One region of the Mesorhizobium sp. M0898 genome, then DNA from elsewhere that is predicted to be linked to it. Evidence: predicted binding sites of a transcription regulator. Region 1 holds the regulator's gene; the other holds the start of a gene.
The links. The regulator LexA, encoded in region 1, represses DNA repair genes until DNA is damaged. The targets are predictions, from matches to a motif close to TGTTCNNNNTGTGTTCNG.
Positions count from the first base shown of each region.

Region 2: dinB (DNA polymerase IV) is a predicted target of LexA. The motif match lies at 5,111-5,128, and genes of this name have one in related genera.

Region 1 is NZ_JAMYOE010000001.1:75,422-82,715, reverse strand. It holds gene gltA (citrate synthase) at 1-400, opposite strand, end outside; gene gltX (glutamate--tRNA ligase) at 580-2,001, opposite strand; gene NKH90_RS00410 (ComEC/Rec2 family competence protein) at 2,098-4,563, shown strand; gene lexA (transcriptional repressor LexA) at 4,557-5,291, opposite strand; gene kynU (kynureninase) at 5,739-6,986, shown strand; gene NKH90_RS00395 (hormone-sensitive lipase) at 7,080-7,294, shown strand, end outside.
Region 2 is NZ_JAMYOE010000012.1:125,368-132,661, forward strand. It holds gene NKH90_RS15915 (hypothetical protein) at 1-213, shown strand, start outside; gene NKH90_RS15920 (DUF6456 domain-containing protein) at 258-863, opposite strand; gene NKH90_RS15925 (high mobility group family protein) at 929-1,564, opposite strand; gene NKH90_RS15930 (hypothetical protein) at 1,634-2,032, opposite strand; gene NKH90_RS15935 (XRE family transcriptional regulator) at 2,115-2,810, shown strand; gene NKH90_RS15940 (hypothetical protein) at 3,030-3,329, opposite strand; gene NKH90_RS15945 (hypothetical protein) at 3,507-3,875, shown strand; gene NKH90_RS15950 (GNAT family N-acetyltransferase) at 3,944-4,402, shown strand; gene ybiA (riboflavin biosynthesis intermediates N-glycosidase) at 4,501-5,049, shown strand; gene dinB (DNA polymerase IV) at 5,181-6,422, shown strand; gene NKH90_RS15965 (hypothetical protein) at 6,591-7,235, shown strand.

The DNA of each region.
Region 1 (7,294 bases):
AGCGCGACATCTGCTCATGCACCATAGTGTGGCGCGTCACCCGGTAGTCGAAATCGTCCTTCTGCGCCTTGGTCGGGAGTTCACCATAGAGCAAGAGATAGCAGACTTCGAGGAAGTCGCCGTGCTCGGCCAATTGGTCGATCGGGTAGCCGCGGTGCAAAAGAATGCCGGCATCGCCATCGATGAAGGTGATTTCCGATTCGCAGCTCGCCGTCGACGTAAAACCGGGATCGTAGGTAAAGACGCCGGCGGTGTTGTAGAGCGAACCGATATCGATGACGTCAGGTCCTACCGAACCACTTCGTATCTTGAATTCATGGGTTTTGCCGCCGAGTTCCAGCTTGGCCGTCGATGCCTGGGTTTTGCCGCCAAATTCCATTTTTGTCGCAGGTTCGGTCATAGCAAACTCCTTTTTGTTTCCTCAGGCCGGCAAAGGCAAAATATCTGAACCCAACACGTCAAAAGCATCGGAATACGCACATTTGCGCCCGCAATTGAATCTGCGCGGCAGATTAGGCCAAGACCCAATGTTGCACTGCGAAACACACCTTTCAATGCCAATCTTCTTGGGCCAGTTTGCTAATCGATTTGATCAGCGATCCGCGCCAGGCTTTCCTCGCGGCCAAGCACGGCAAGCACATCAAAGACACCTGGCGAGGTACTTTTGCCGGTGAGCGCGGCGCGCAAAGGTTGGGCCACGGCGCCGAGTTTATGGCCGGCGGCCTGCGCATAGTCGCGGATCGCGGCTTCGGCTGAGGCGGCAGACCACTCCGAAACCGTGGCTAGTGCCGCATGAGCGCCCCGCAGGATCGCGCGCGCCTCACCGCTGAGCAGCGCCGCCGCCTTCTCGTCGACCGGCAGCGGCCGTTCGACGAAAAGGAATGCAGCCCCTTCAACAAGTTCGACCAGCGTTTTGGCGCGCTCCTTCAGGCCCGGCAACGCGGCAAGCAGTTGCGCCCTGCGTCTGTCGTCGAGGCGAGCGGCGATTGCCGGGCCGCCTTCTAGATAGGGCAGAGTGGCGATGAAGATGTCGAGCAGCGCCGCGTCGTTCATCCGGCGCATATGCACGCCGTTAAGCGCCTCGAGCTTGGCGAAGTCGAAACGGGCGGCGCCCTTGTTGACGTCGCCAATGTCGAACCATGTAATCATGTCGGCGATCGACATGATCTCATCGTCGCCGTGGCTCCAGCCAAGCCTCGCCAGATAGTTGAGCAGCGCCTCGGGCAGGTAGCCCATGGCGCGATAGGCTTCGACGCCAAGCGCACCGTGCCGCTTCGACAGCTTGGCGCCGTCGGCACCGTGGATCAACGGGATATGCGACATCGACGGCACCTCCCAGCCCATGGCGTGATAGATTACGGTCTGGCGTGCGGCGTTGGTCAAATGATCGTCGCCGCGGATGATGTGGGTGATGCCCATGTCGTGATCGTCGACGACGACGGCATGCATGTAGGTGGGATTGCCGTCCGAGCGCAGAATAATGAAATCGTCGAGATCCTTGTTGGGAAAGCGCACGTCGCCCTGGACGCGGTCATGCACCACCGTCTCGCCGTCTGTCGGCGCCTTGATGCGGATCGCCCCCTTGGCGCCGGGCGGCGCCTCCGACGGGTCGCGGTCGCGCCAGCGCCCATCATAGCGGGGCGGAAGCCCCTTGGCTCGCGCTGCCTCGCGCATCGCCTCCAGCTCCGCCGGCGTCGCGTAGCAGTAATAGGCCTTGCCCACGCGCACCAGCTCCTCGGCCACCTCGCGATGGCGCGGCGCGCGCTCGAACTGCGAGACAGGCGCGCCGTCCCAGGTGAGTCCGAGCCAGGAAAGCCCGTCGAGAATGGCTGCCGTCGCCGCATCCGTCGACCGCTCACGGTCGGTATCCTCTATACGCAGCAGCATCGTGCCGCCCGTGTGCTTGGCGTACAGCCAGTTGAACAGCGCCGTGCGCGCGCCGCCAATGTGCAGATAGCCGGTGGGCGAGGGGGCAAAACGGGTGACGACCTTATCGGGCATGGAACTCTCAGGCGGGCGAAGGAAGTGGGTTTGCGGACTTTCGCGCGTTGCGCGTTCATGTAGCATAGGAGGTCGAGGGCGCAAGGGGCAGACCCGATGGCTGTGCGAGGCCGTGGTGCGGGCGAGGGCGAGGACGTTGGCAGCGACGTCAGCGAACGCTTGCTGTTTGCCGCTCCCCCGCCTGTCCTGCCGGCACCGGCATTGCTACCTGCTCCGCGCTTCGATGCTCCGTCGCTGCCGGCCAGCGACCCAGCAACGGTTCTCGTGCCCGCGGGCGAGCCTATCGTACGCCTGCGCAGGCGTTTCCGCCTCCCGTCACCGTCCCGTATCCGCAACAGCGTAACCACAGCGGCCGGTCTGGAACTCGACCGCGGCATCGCCTTCCTGCTGGTGCCGGTGTTCCTCGCATGCGGGGTGGTCGTTTATTTCGGGCTGTCGGTGGAGCCGGCCTTTCCACAGCCGATCGCAATCGCGCTCCTCGCGACCCTTTGTGCCGTCGTCTCGCGGTCATGGCCCAGGACGCGCCTGTGCTTCATGGTGGCGCTGCTCTGCGCGCTTGGCGTACTTGCCGCCAAGTTCGAAACATGGCGTGTCGGAACGCATATGCTCGGCTCCGAAATCTCGACGCGGCTGACGGGTCGCGTCGTATCGTACGAGCCCATGGCGAGCGGCCGCATCAGGCTGACAATCGATGTGATCTCAACCGCCAGGCCGACACTGCGCTACATGCCGGAACGGGTCCGCGTTTCGGCGATGAAGATACCGGCTGAGCTGACCGCCGGTTCCGAGATCACCGGCTATGTGCGGCTGCTGCCGCCGACCGGCCCGGTGCGGCCCGACAGCTATGATTTCTCCTTCGACAGCTATTTCGCCGGTATCGGCGGCAGCGGCTTTTTTCTCGGCAATCCGAAAATCGTGTCGTCGGACAGCATGCCGCTTGCCGCGCAGCTTTCTTCCGCGATCGAAGACGCGCGTGAATCCATCGCCGACCATATCCGCAGCCGCATCGGCGGTGCCGAGGGCGAGATTGCTGCTGCGCTGATCGTCGGCGTGCGCGCCGGCATTCCCGAGGAGATCAACGAAGCGATGCGGCGCACCGGCATCTACCACATCATCTCCATCTCGGGGCTGCATATGGCGTTGGTCGCCGGCACCATCATGGCGCTGCTGCGGGGTGCCTTCGCGCTGTTTCCCGATTTCTCATCGCGACGGCCGGTCAAGAAATATGCCGCGGCCGCCGCGCTTTTTTCGATTGCGGCCTACCTCGTCTTTTCCGGCATTGTCGTGGCGGCCGAACGCAGCTTCATCATGCTGGCGGTGATGCTTATCGCCGTGCTGTTCGACCGGGCCGCGCTCACCATGCGCAACCTGGCGATCTCGGCCATCGCGGTCATCCTGGTGTCGCCGCACGAGGTGGTCGGTCCGAGTTTCCAGATGTCCTTCGCCGCGACGGCGGCCCTTGTCGGCGCCTATGCAGGCTGGTCCGATTACCGCGCCGGCAGGGCCACCACGCCGCCGCCGCGGCAGTCGCCGCTACGCTTTGCCACTCGAAAGGTCCTGCTGGGCATGTGCGGTCTGGCGATGACCTCGATCATTGCAGGGAGCGCCACGGCGCTTTTCGCCATATGGCATTTCCAGCGCGTGGCGCCGCTCAGCCTGTTCGCCAATCTGGCCATCATGCCCATCGTGTCACTGGTCGTCATGCCCTTCGCCGTTCTCAGCGCGCTGGCGATGCCGTTCGGTGCGGATGGCCCTTTTCTCTATGTCATGGGCAAGGGGCTGACGGCGATGATCGCCCTGTCCGGGTGGATCTCGGAGCGCTCTCCGATCGATGCGGTCGGGCTGATTTCGCTGAGATCCGTCCTTCTGGTGACGATCGCCCTCGTCATTGCCAGCATGGCGACGACGTGGTTGCGGCTGGCGGCACTTCCTTTTGCGCTCGCCGGCTTGCTGACGGCAACGCAGACACGCATACCCGACGTATTGGTCTCGGAGGACGCACGGCTGGTCGCGCTGCCGATCGGCAGCGGTGAACTCGCGGTCAACCGGGCACGCCCGAATGAGTTCACCATCGACAACTGGAAACGCGCGCTCACATCAGAGGCTATCGTCGCGCCGGAAACACCTGGAAAGAACGACCCGCAATTCGACATTGCCGATCCGGCCGACCTACCGCCGGGCATGCCGTTCATTTGCACGGACGGCCTCTGCCTTGCCAGGCATCCATCCGGCGCGATCATCGCGCAAGCCAAGGACCGCGATACTGCGCGGCCAGCCTGCGCCTTTGCCAGCTTGATCGTCATCGACGACGCCACCGCCCATAACCCCTGCTACTACGACCGGCTGGTCCTCGTCGTCACCAAACGGCAACTGGCGCGCGCGGGAAGTGCCGCCGTCTATTTCGATCCACAAGCGGCAACACGCGCCGAGATCCGCTTCGCCGTCGAAAAATCATACCGGCCCTGGCACGTGCAGCGGAAATTTTCACGCGCGGCACGGGGCCTGCCGCCATACCGCCGGGCCGACAACCCCAAAGCCGGCGCCAAGGGCGGAGCTCAGTAGCGGCGGATCAGTCCGACGAGCTTGCCCTGCACCTTGACCCTGTCTGGTCCGAAGATGCGCGTCTCGTAGGCCGGATTGGCGGCTTCCAGGGCGATCGAGGCGCCCTTGCGGCGGAACCGCTTCAGCGTCGCTTCCTCCTCGTCGACCAGTGCCACCACGATCTCACCGGGGCTCGCCGTATCGGCATTGCGGATGATCACCGTGTCGCCGTCGAAAATGCCGGCCTCGATCATCGAATCGCCTTTGACCTCCAGCGCATAATGCTCGCCGCCCATGATCATATCCGGCGGCACCGAAATCGAATGCGTCTGGTGCTGGATGGCGTCGATCGGCACACCGGCAGCGATGCGGCCCATCACCGGGATCGAAACGGCGGCGACGACATCGTCGTCATTTCCGGCTGCGGGCACGCGCGACGATGTCGGCTTGCCTTGCCGAGGGGCGCCTTGCCCAAGACTGCCCTGGATGACACTCGGCGAGAACTTGCGTGCCGCATTGAGGCCGGGGGCGATCGAGTCAGGCAGGCGTAGCACCTCCAGCGCACGGGCCCGGTTGGGCAAACGGCGAATGAAGCCGCGCTCCTCCAGCGCCGTAATCAGCCGGTGGATTCCGGATTTGGAAGCCAGGTCGAGCGCTTCCTTCATCTCGTCGAATGAAGGCGGGATACCGCTTTCCTTCAACCTTTCGTGGATGAACATAAGCAGTTCGTGTTGTTTGCGTGTCAGCATAGCGACCCCCAACAGAATCAGAAAAACAAACCCAGAACAAACACTATCTGTTCCAGTTGTGTTCCGCAACTGTTTAAAGTTTAATGAATGCGTTAAGGCTCGGGAAACAAACGACGTCCCCTACCGGCGTACCGCATTTTCACCGCCGCGAGCCTCATCGCCTTGATTCTGCTTTCGTTTGCGCCCTTCTGGCCTCCTAGAAGGCGGCACTGGCATCGGCCGTCGGTCGGCAAAAGGCACGGAATTGAACCCGTATCGACTGTGCGGTTTGGTCAATGCACCGTGAACGAAACGAACTCAAAACGCCAACCTCGGGTTAAGTCCCGGTTTCCACCGCCTGGTCAGGCTGCTTCTCGCCGGTGGAGCCTTGCTGCGCGCAACCAAGTAATGGAAGAACAGTCGATGCGTGTCCGACGTTGCGTTGGATCTTGGGGGAGCAGACAAATCATGACAGGAATTCCCGATCTCGTGGCCATAAAGGCGATGGATGCCGCGGATCCGCTGCGCGCGATGCGCGACCGCTTTGTGTTGCCGCAAGGAGTGATCTATCTCGACGGCAATTCGCTAGGAGCTGCTTCACGTGCCGCTTTCGATGAACTGCACAAGGCCGCGACCGAAGAATGGTCGTATGATCTCATCCGCGCATGGAACACCGCCGGCTGGTTCAACATGCCGCTTGAACTTGGCGACCAGCTCGGGCGCCTGATCGGTGCCGCGGCCGGCCAGACGGTGGTCTGCGACACGACATCGGTCAACATCTACAAGCTGCTGCACGCCGCCATGGCCATGCGACCGGAGCGGCAGGTCATCGTCGCCGAGGGCGATAGTTTTCCGACGGACCTCTACATGGCTGAGGGTGTGGTTTCGACGCGAAAAGATACGCTGCTGCGCCTCTCGGGAGTCGACGCGCCGACCATCGAAGAGCTGATCGACGAACGCACCGCTGTGGTGCTGGTCAACCACGTCAACTATAAGTCGGGCGAACTGCGCGACATGCCGGCGCTGACGCGCAGGGCTCAGGAAGCCGGGGCGATGATCGTCTGGGATCTCTGCCACACCGCCGGCGCGATGCCAGTCGAACTCGACAAGGCAAACGCCGATTTTGCCGTTGGCTGCACCTACAAATATCTGAATGGCGGCCCGGGCGCGCCTGCCTTCATCTATGCGGCTGAGCGGCATCTTTCCGACATCCAGCAGCCGCTCACCGGCTGGTGGGGCCATGCACGGCCCTTCGCCTTCGAGCCAGGCTATGCGGCCGGCACCGGCATCCGCCGGTTTCTGTGCGGCACGCAGCCGGTCTTGTCGATGCGCACGCTGAAGGGCGCGCTCGACATCTGGAACGATGTCGACATGACGGCGGTGCGCAAGAAGAGCATCGCGCTGGCGGATCTGTTCATCGAGCTTGTCGAGGCAAAGTGCGGCACGTACGGGCTCACGCTCGAAAGCACGCGCGATGGGGAAAAACGCGGCAGCCAGATTTCATTCATGCATGAGCATGGCTACCAGGTCATGCGCGCGCTGATCGAACGTGGCGTGATCGGCGATTTTCGCGCGCCATCGACCATGCGCTTCGGCTTCACCCCGCTCTATATCGGCTATGCCGATGTCTGGCAGGCCGTCAAAGTGCTTGAGGACATCCTGCACACCGGTGCGTGGAAGGATGCGCGCTTCGCCATCAAAGCAGCTGTCACTTGAGATTGATGCAAGAGCTGGAATCGTGAGGCTGGCGACGACGCGCCGCGCGATGCTCACGGCTACGTTGCAAGGCCATGCCAGGGAGGGCGCAGGGTGTTCGAACGTCACATTGCCGATTGGGACAACGCCTATGCCAACGGCGCCAACATAGCCGGCAGCGATCGCTGGCCGGCGGCCTGGATCGAGCCCGCGCGGGTTTTCCGCGACGTGCTTTCGACCGAGGGCAGGGCGCGGCTCGACATGGCCTATGGCGACAACCCACGCAACCGGCTCGATCTTTTCCTGCCGGCCATCAAGCCCAAGGGACT
Region 2 (7,294 bases), on a different contig from region 1:
AACGGCTATGACGACGACGACTATTACTATCGCCACCATCGGTATTCCGATTACGACGATGAGTACGTTCCCCGTTACCGCTATGATGTCTATAACGAGGACTACGCGCCGCGCTACCGGTACCGGTACCACCGGCGCTGCCACACCGAAGTCATCAGGCACTGGCGTCATCACCACCGGATTATCGAAAGAATCCGTGTCTGCCGTCGTTGACGGATCGATCCGGCCGGTAGTGCCGGCCGGATCGGCGGGGCTTCTCACCTCGGCTTGCGCATCAGCATCATGCCGTAATGCACGGCCAATATGTCGAGCCCGATCTTGAGTAGTTTCACCACCACGTCGCGCGGCTCGCCGGCCTGTTCGGCCAGGCTCTTGACCGTTGCGTCGGCACAGCAGACCTTTTGCACGATGCCGGCGATCTCCCAGTGGGCAAGCGCCCTGGTGGCCTCGGCATGGTCGCGGCCGGCGGACAGGATGTGTTCGGCGACGCCGCTGCCGGTGCGGCCGCCGTCGACGCGCTCGGCCCAGGCCATCGGCTTGGCGGTTGCCTCGGACGAGTTGCGGAAATCCTGGCGGTAGCGCATGCCCGCCTCGCGCTGCTGGCGCGACAGCGAGGTGAGGCCGCTCAGCGGGTCCACGTTGCGCACCCGCACGATGCCGCCGGTCGCTGTGTGGCCGTCATTGGAGACCTCATAGAGGCGCGCTCCTTCCTGCGTCCCCTTCGCCAGCCGCTTGCGGCCGAACCGGTCGTCCTTCAGTGCGAAATCATGGCCGATCTCCTTGCGGATGCGCACCTGCTCGGCCTCGCCTTTCGGCAATCTCGGTGGCCTGGCTTTGACCTTTTGGGCGGTTTTGGTGCTCATCGGCTCGGTCCTCCTGGGTTTTGGTCGTCGGGCTCTGGCTAACTTCCAGCCTCATTGCAGCGGGCTCAAATCGCTTCGGCCGGCAGCGTGCGCAGGAAGCGCGCCGCGTGATAGGCGCAGTAGCTTTTCGATGGGTTCGTGCGCATTCCGCAGCACAGCATGTCCAAACCTGGCCGGCTGCCGGGAGCGTCGTTTTCCGCATCCTCCTGCAGCGTCGTATCGAGCGGCGCGCGGCAGCGCTCGAACAGGCAATCGATGAAGCGCATGGCGCCGAAATGCGGCTGGCGACCGCCGGCGGCGATCGGGCGCGGCGCCGGCATTTCGAGCGGCGCGCCGTCGGTCCCGGTGATCCGAGCCGGACCCGGCTGCCAGGCCGGCGGCGCCAGCCTGGCCGACAGCCTTGCCGGGCGGCAGCGTGGCTCGGCCTTCGGAGCCGACTCCGCTTGATCAGCAGTGCTTGATGGCTCAGGCGCCGAAATTCCGAGCCGGCCCCCAGAGCGTCCGCCACACCAGCCCTTGGATCTGGCAAGGCCGATGGTGCGCAAACGGGCGGTGCGGTGGACGATGCCGATGATGGCTGCACGCGAGGCCGGGCGGCCGCGCAGCGCGGTCAACCGGGTGGCGATCTTCGCGGCCGACAGTCCGCCCATCAGCCAGTTCTCGATTTGTTCCAGTTCCGAGGCGGAATAGCGGGCGGCCATGATGTTTCATTCCCTGCAAAAATGGTTGTGTGCGGCGCCGGCTTTGCCGGCCTCAGGCTCGAAGGCCGGTCAGCCTTCGCGTGGTCTGCTGCGATCGAGCTTCATCTCGGCCGCCTGCCTTGTTGCGCCGGACACTGCCTTGCCCGTCCGCTCGTCGAAGGCGATGACCGTGCCGTCTTCGGTGCGGATGCAGGAAACCGCGGCTTCCGCATTGCCGGCCGGCAGGCAATTCGTGGCCGGAGCCGTGAGGGGAACGGCTCCGGCCGTTCCGGCCGGTTGGGCTGCCGGATCCGAGGCGCGAGCCTCGGGCATCGTCCCGGCCGGGGAGGAGGACAGCCGCGACGAGGGGGACAGGGTTGGCACATGCATGGCCCCGGCGATCGGTTGCGCTACCGCCTCCAGGCGAGCGCTGCCGGCGCGCTGAACGGCGGATTCAAGGACCGAAAGCTGGCGAAGCGACTTGTGCATGCCTACATAAGAGCATAACTCAAATCATAATGCAAGCGATTCTTGCATAGACGAAACCGAATCTTATGCCTCAGATGGAGCCATGGCGAAAACTGCACTGTCGATCAAGGTCGGAGCGGCGATCCGCCGGGCGCGCAAGCAGCGCGGCCTGGTGATGCGTCACATTGCCGAGCACAACGACACCGACGTCGCTGCCGTCGGCAATTGGGAGACCGGGCGCAACCTGCCCAAGACCGAGAACCTTTTGAAGACCGCCGCTTTCCTGCGCGTCGACCCGGTGGCGCTCGGCAAGGGCGAGGTCGTTTTCCTCGAAGATGCCGGACCGGTCGCCGATGCCGAGATCGTCACCGATCCCGGCCCCCTGCCCGCCGGGCCGATGGACATCCAGCTTCTCGGCACCGCCGTCGGCGGCGACGATGGCGACTTCACCTTCAACGGCCAGCCGGCCGGCTATGTCCAGCGGCCGCCGGGGATCCGGCATCTGCGCAATGTGTTTGCGCTGCACGTGCTGAGCGATTCGATGGTGCCGCGCTACGAGCCCGGCGAGATGATCTATTGCGGCGGCCGCGAAGCGTTGCCCGGCGACCATGTGGTGATCGAGACCCTGCCCGAGGAGAACGAGCAAAACGGCAAAGCCTTCATCAAGAAGCTGGTCAAGCGCACCGCCGCCGAGCTGATCGTCGAACAGTACAACCCGCCCAAGACGCTGTCCTTCAACCGCTACGCCATCAAGAACGTCTTCCGCGTCATCCCGCTCAAGGAACTGCTGGGGTATTGAGGCTTGTTGCCTTCTCCCCTTGTGGGAGAAGGTGGATCGGCGCACAGCGCGAGCCGGATGAGGTGTGCTGGAAGGAACGCGGCGGAGGAAATGTAGAAGCGATTTTTAAGCACTTACGCCATCAAGGTAGCGATCCGTCCAACACCCCTCATCCGACCGAGCTTCGCTCGGCCACCTTCTCCCACAAGGGGAGAAGGGAAGAGCAGCACGCCCGCCCCCTCAAGCCCGCCTCGACTGCAGCTCTCGACCGTTGAGCAGGCGCGCCTCGGCGCGGGTCCGTTGCCGGTCGTCGATGAAGGCGGCCTGGATCGAGACGGCGGCGCCCGGCAGGCCGTCGGCCCGGCAGGCCTTGCAGATCAGGCGCCCCGAAAGTGCGGCCAGCGGTGTCTCCGGCCTCACCCCATGCCGCTTGAGCTCGGCCGGCTTCCACCACCTGTTACGGCCGCAGTCGATGCATTCGACGGCAATCGAGACAACATCGGCGATCGTCGCTTCCTTGCCTGCCAATGCCATGGTCATCCCCATCGTTGTTCCTGCTTTGTTCGCAACATTATCGGTTTTTGGAGCGGAGTCGAGTCGGTTCCGCTTACATCAACGTGAAAGTTTCACTTGTTCAATTATTTGAGTTATGCTTATACGTGGCGAGGACTGGAATCGGCGCGAGCAACAGAACCGCGGCCGGCCGGCAGCAAGGGAATGACGATGGACCCAGCCCAGTTCGCCCATGCCTGCGGCTATAGCGGCGACAGCCCGGCCATGCTTGCCGCTTTCGCGGCCATCCGCCAGGACGGCATCCGCAAGGCACGCCAGGGTCATCGCCAGCGCAAGGCGGCGATCGACCGGATGAAGCCGAGCCGCGCTCTGTTCCTGGCGGCGATCCGCCCGGCGCAGTCAGCCGAGGAGGCACTCGAGGATGTCGCCCGCTTCCTGTCGATGTTCCGCAACATGCCGCACTGGCGACAGGAAAGGCGCGCCGCCGACCTCACCCGCGCCAGGCAGCAGCACCTCTTCGCCCGCTTCTTCCGCCGCTACGGCCACCGCCTCTGGGCGCTCGAGGCGACCTGAAGGCGCGCGGGCCTCCCTGTCAAAACGGATATTGCGATCGCCGACACCGCGCCGTATGTCTCCACGCGATGAGTGAGATCGAATTCCGTCGCGCGCAGGCGCCCGACCTGCCGGCGATCGTTGCAATGCTTGCCGACGATGTGCTCGGCGCAGACCGGGAAGACCCGTCCACGCCGCTTGCGCCATCCTATCTCGATGCCTTCAGCGCAATCGATACCGATCCCAACCAGTTGCTGGCCGTCGCCGTCAACGCCGGGCAAGTGGTCGGAACACTGCAGCTCAGCTTCCTTCCAGGCATTTCGAGAAAAGGTGCCTGGCGCGGCCAGATCGAAGGCGTTCGCGTCGCCCGGCAATGGCGCTCGCGCGGCGTCGGCAAGCTGATGATCGAATGGGCGATTGAAACATGCCGTTCGCGCAATTGCAGCTTCGTCCAGCTCACCACGGACAAAGGTCGACGGGAGGCGCACGCTTTCTACGAGCGCCTCGGCTTCACCGCCAGTCATCTCGGCTACAAGATGGCGCTGTAGATCAGCATTTCATCGCATTCAGCGCCCACCGCTCATCTTCGCTACCCACTATGGATGGAGCATTGACAAGCCGGCCTTTCGCCCTGCTCCATCCGCCCATGATTTACGACCGAACCTGGCTTGAGAAAACCTTTCGCGCAAAGCCCCGGCAGAAGTTCCTGTTCTTCTGGGGCCATCAGCCGTCTAAGGACGGCCGAATAACCACGTCGTGCTTCAGCCAGTGGTGGCATGCGCCCTTTACCGTCGATGGCTTGAGCTATCCGACTGCCGAACACTGGATGATGGCCGAGAAGGCACGACTGTTCGGTGATGTTCCGACGGCAACACAAATCCTCAGGGCGGCGAGCCCCAAGCAGGCAAAGCAGCTTGGCCGCCAGGTGAGCGGCTTCGATGGCACCAAATGGGATGCAGACAAATATCGCATCGTCAGTGAAGGGAGCTTTCAGAAGTTCCGTCAGAACGCGGCGCTGCGCGAATATCTGTTGTCGACGCATGACCGGGTGCTGGTCGAGGCGAGCCCTGTCGACCGGGTGTGGGGTATCGGCCTTGCGGCGGATGACGAGAGGGCGGTGAACCCGCTGCTGTGGCGTGGCGAGAACCTGTTGGGATTCGCGCTGATGCAGGCCCGCGATCGGTTGCGCGGCTGAACATTTGCCGCGCGCTCGTCATCTGCGGCAGCCTCCGCGCTGCTTGACAATCCACCCAAAATGTTCTCTTTATGTTCTCATCACAACTCGAGACAATGCGGCGTTCGAACCGCCGCGGGCGAACGGGCCGGATGGAAGCCAACATCCTCCACGCGGATCTGGATGCCTTCTATGCCTCGGTCGAACAGTTGCTCGACCCGGCCTTGCGCGGCAAGCCGATTGCCGTCGGCGGCGGGGTAGTGCTTGCCGCATCCTATGAAGCCAAGGCGTTCGGCGTGCGCGGCGGTATGCCGGGACGGCGGGCGCGGGAACTCTGCCCGCAACTCGTCTTCGTCGGCGGCCATTTCAAGGACTATCAGCGGCTGGGCGATGCGGCAATCAAGGTGCTTGGCGATTTCACGCCGGTGGTCGAGCGCATTTCGATCGACGAGGCCTTTGCCGACGTCGCCGGCTGCACCCATTTGTTCGGCTCGCCGGCCGAGATCGCCGGCAAGATCCGCCGCCGCGTGCGGGCCGAGCTCGGCCTGCCGATCTCGGTCGGCGTAGCCCGCACCAAGCATCTGGCCAAGATTGCCTCACAGGTCGCAAAACCGGACGGGCTGGTGGTGGTCGATCCGCGCCACGAGCTGGAGTTCCTGCACCACCTGCCGGTCGAGCTGATGTGGGGCGTCGGCCCGGTCACCAGGCAGCGGCTGGCCGGCATCGGCGTCAACACCATCGGCGAGCTGGCGAAGACCAATGGTGGGGCGCTTGAGCGCCTGCTCGGGTCGGCGGCGGGAGAGAAACTCAACGCGCTGGCGTGGAACCGCGATCCGCGCAAGCTCGAGACGCAGCGCCGGGCGCGCTCGGCGGGTGCGCAGTCGGCGCTTGGCCGAAAACCGGCCGACGAGGAAGTCTTCGTGCCCGCTTTGCTGCATCTGGCCGACAGGGTCGCCACAAGATTGCGGGCGAAATCCCGGCCCGGCCGCACGGTGACGGTTCGCGTCCGCTTTGCCGATTTGCGCTCGGTGACGCGCTCGATCACGCTCGACCAGCCGATATCGGCAACCGCCATGCTGGCCGAGATCGCCGAGGCGCTGGTGCGCAAGGTGCTCATCGACCATCCGCACGAAAAGACAATCTCGCTGCTGGCGATCGCCGTATCGCATCTGGAGCAGCATGCCGGCCTGCAACTGGAACTGCCGCTCGGGCTCGACGACGATCGCCGCCGCCCCGGCACCAGCAAGGGCGCGGCGCGCTGGACCGCGGATCGCGCCGTCGACAAGATCCGCGACCGCTTCGGCTGGGAGGCGGTCGGCTACGCCTCGGTCGCCCTCGGACTGCGGCGATCGGTTCCCGACGCGTTTCGCGAGCTGGCCGAAAAGGAATTGTGAGCCTCGATTACACTTTGGTTGCCAAGTCGCCGGAATGAGGTTGAAGGCTGCGGACTTGTGAATTTATCTTCGGTCCAGTTGGTCGTGCACCGGTTTGGGTATCAGCCAGACAGGGTAGCACCCGCTCGCAAATCCTTCCGCCTTCACCTCGAACGACAGGAGATCGGCATGGGACAGAACGCCGGATATTTCGCACTCATCGTTGCCGGACTGGTGACCAATGCAACGACGCTGGCCAAGCCGCTCAACCCGGATCGGGCGATTCCATCCCTGGGCGATATCAACTCGCCGCTGGCCAGCCCGCTATTCAAGCAGGTCAAGGCCGGGCCGCTGGAGATAAAGCTTGAGGAAACCACGCTTGCCGATGTCGAAAAAGCCTTCGGCGGAGCGATGCACGATGAAGGTGACGCCGGAGATTCACGCCACTGGCTTTGCTATGCCGGCCCCGACGCCGGCGGATCGCCGTCGATCTTCTGGTTCGTATCCGGCGAGATGGGTGGCTCCGACGACGGTGTCCTGTCCGTCGCCCTGCAGCCGAACACGGAAGGCAAGGTGCCGGAAGGATGCGCCGGCGCGCCTGCCAGCCTGACAGCTATTGAACTCGATACGCCCGGCGTCGGAGCGCCGCTGAGCGACGTGGCCGCGAAATTTGGCGCCGCCAAGCCCGATCGTTACGGCCATTTCGGCTTCGCCGCCTCTTATCCTGCTTCGTCTCCCGACCAGAAGGACGCCACGGTCACGCAGACGCTCACCTACACAGCCGGGAACGGCAGGATAACCGGCGTGGCGGTGACGCAAGTCACCACCAACTAGGGCGTCCCCGCTCGGTTGGCGAATGGTTCACGTGTGATTGATTCTGCCGCGCCCGAGCC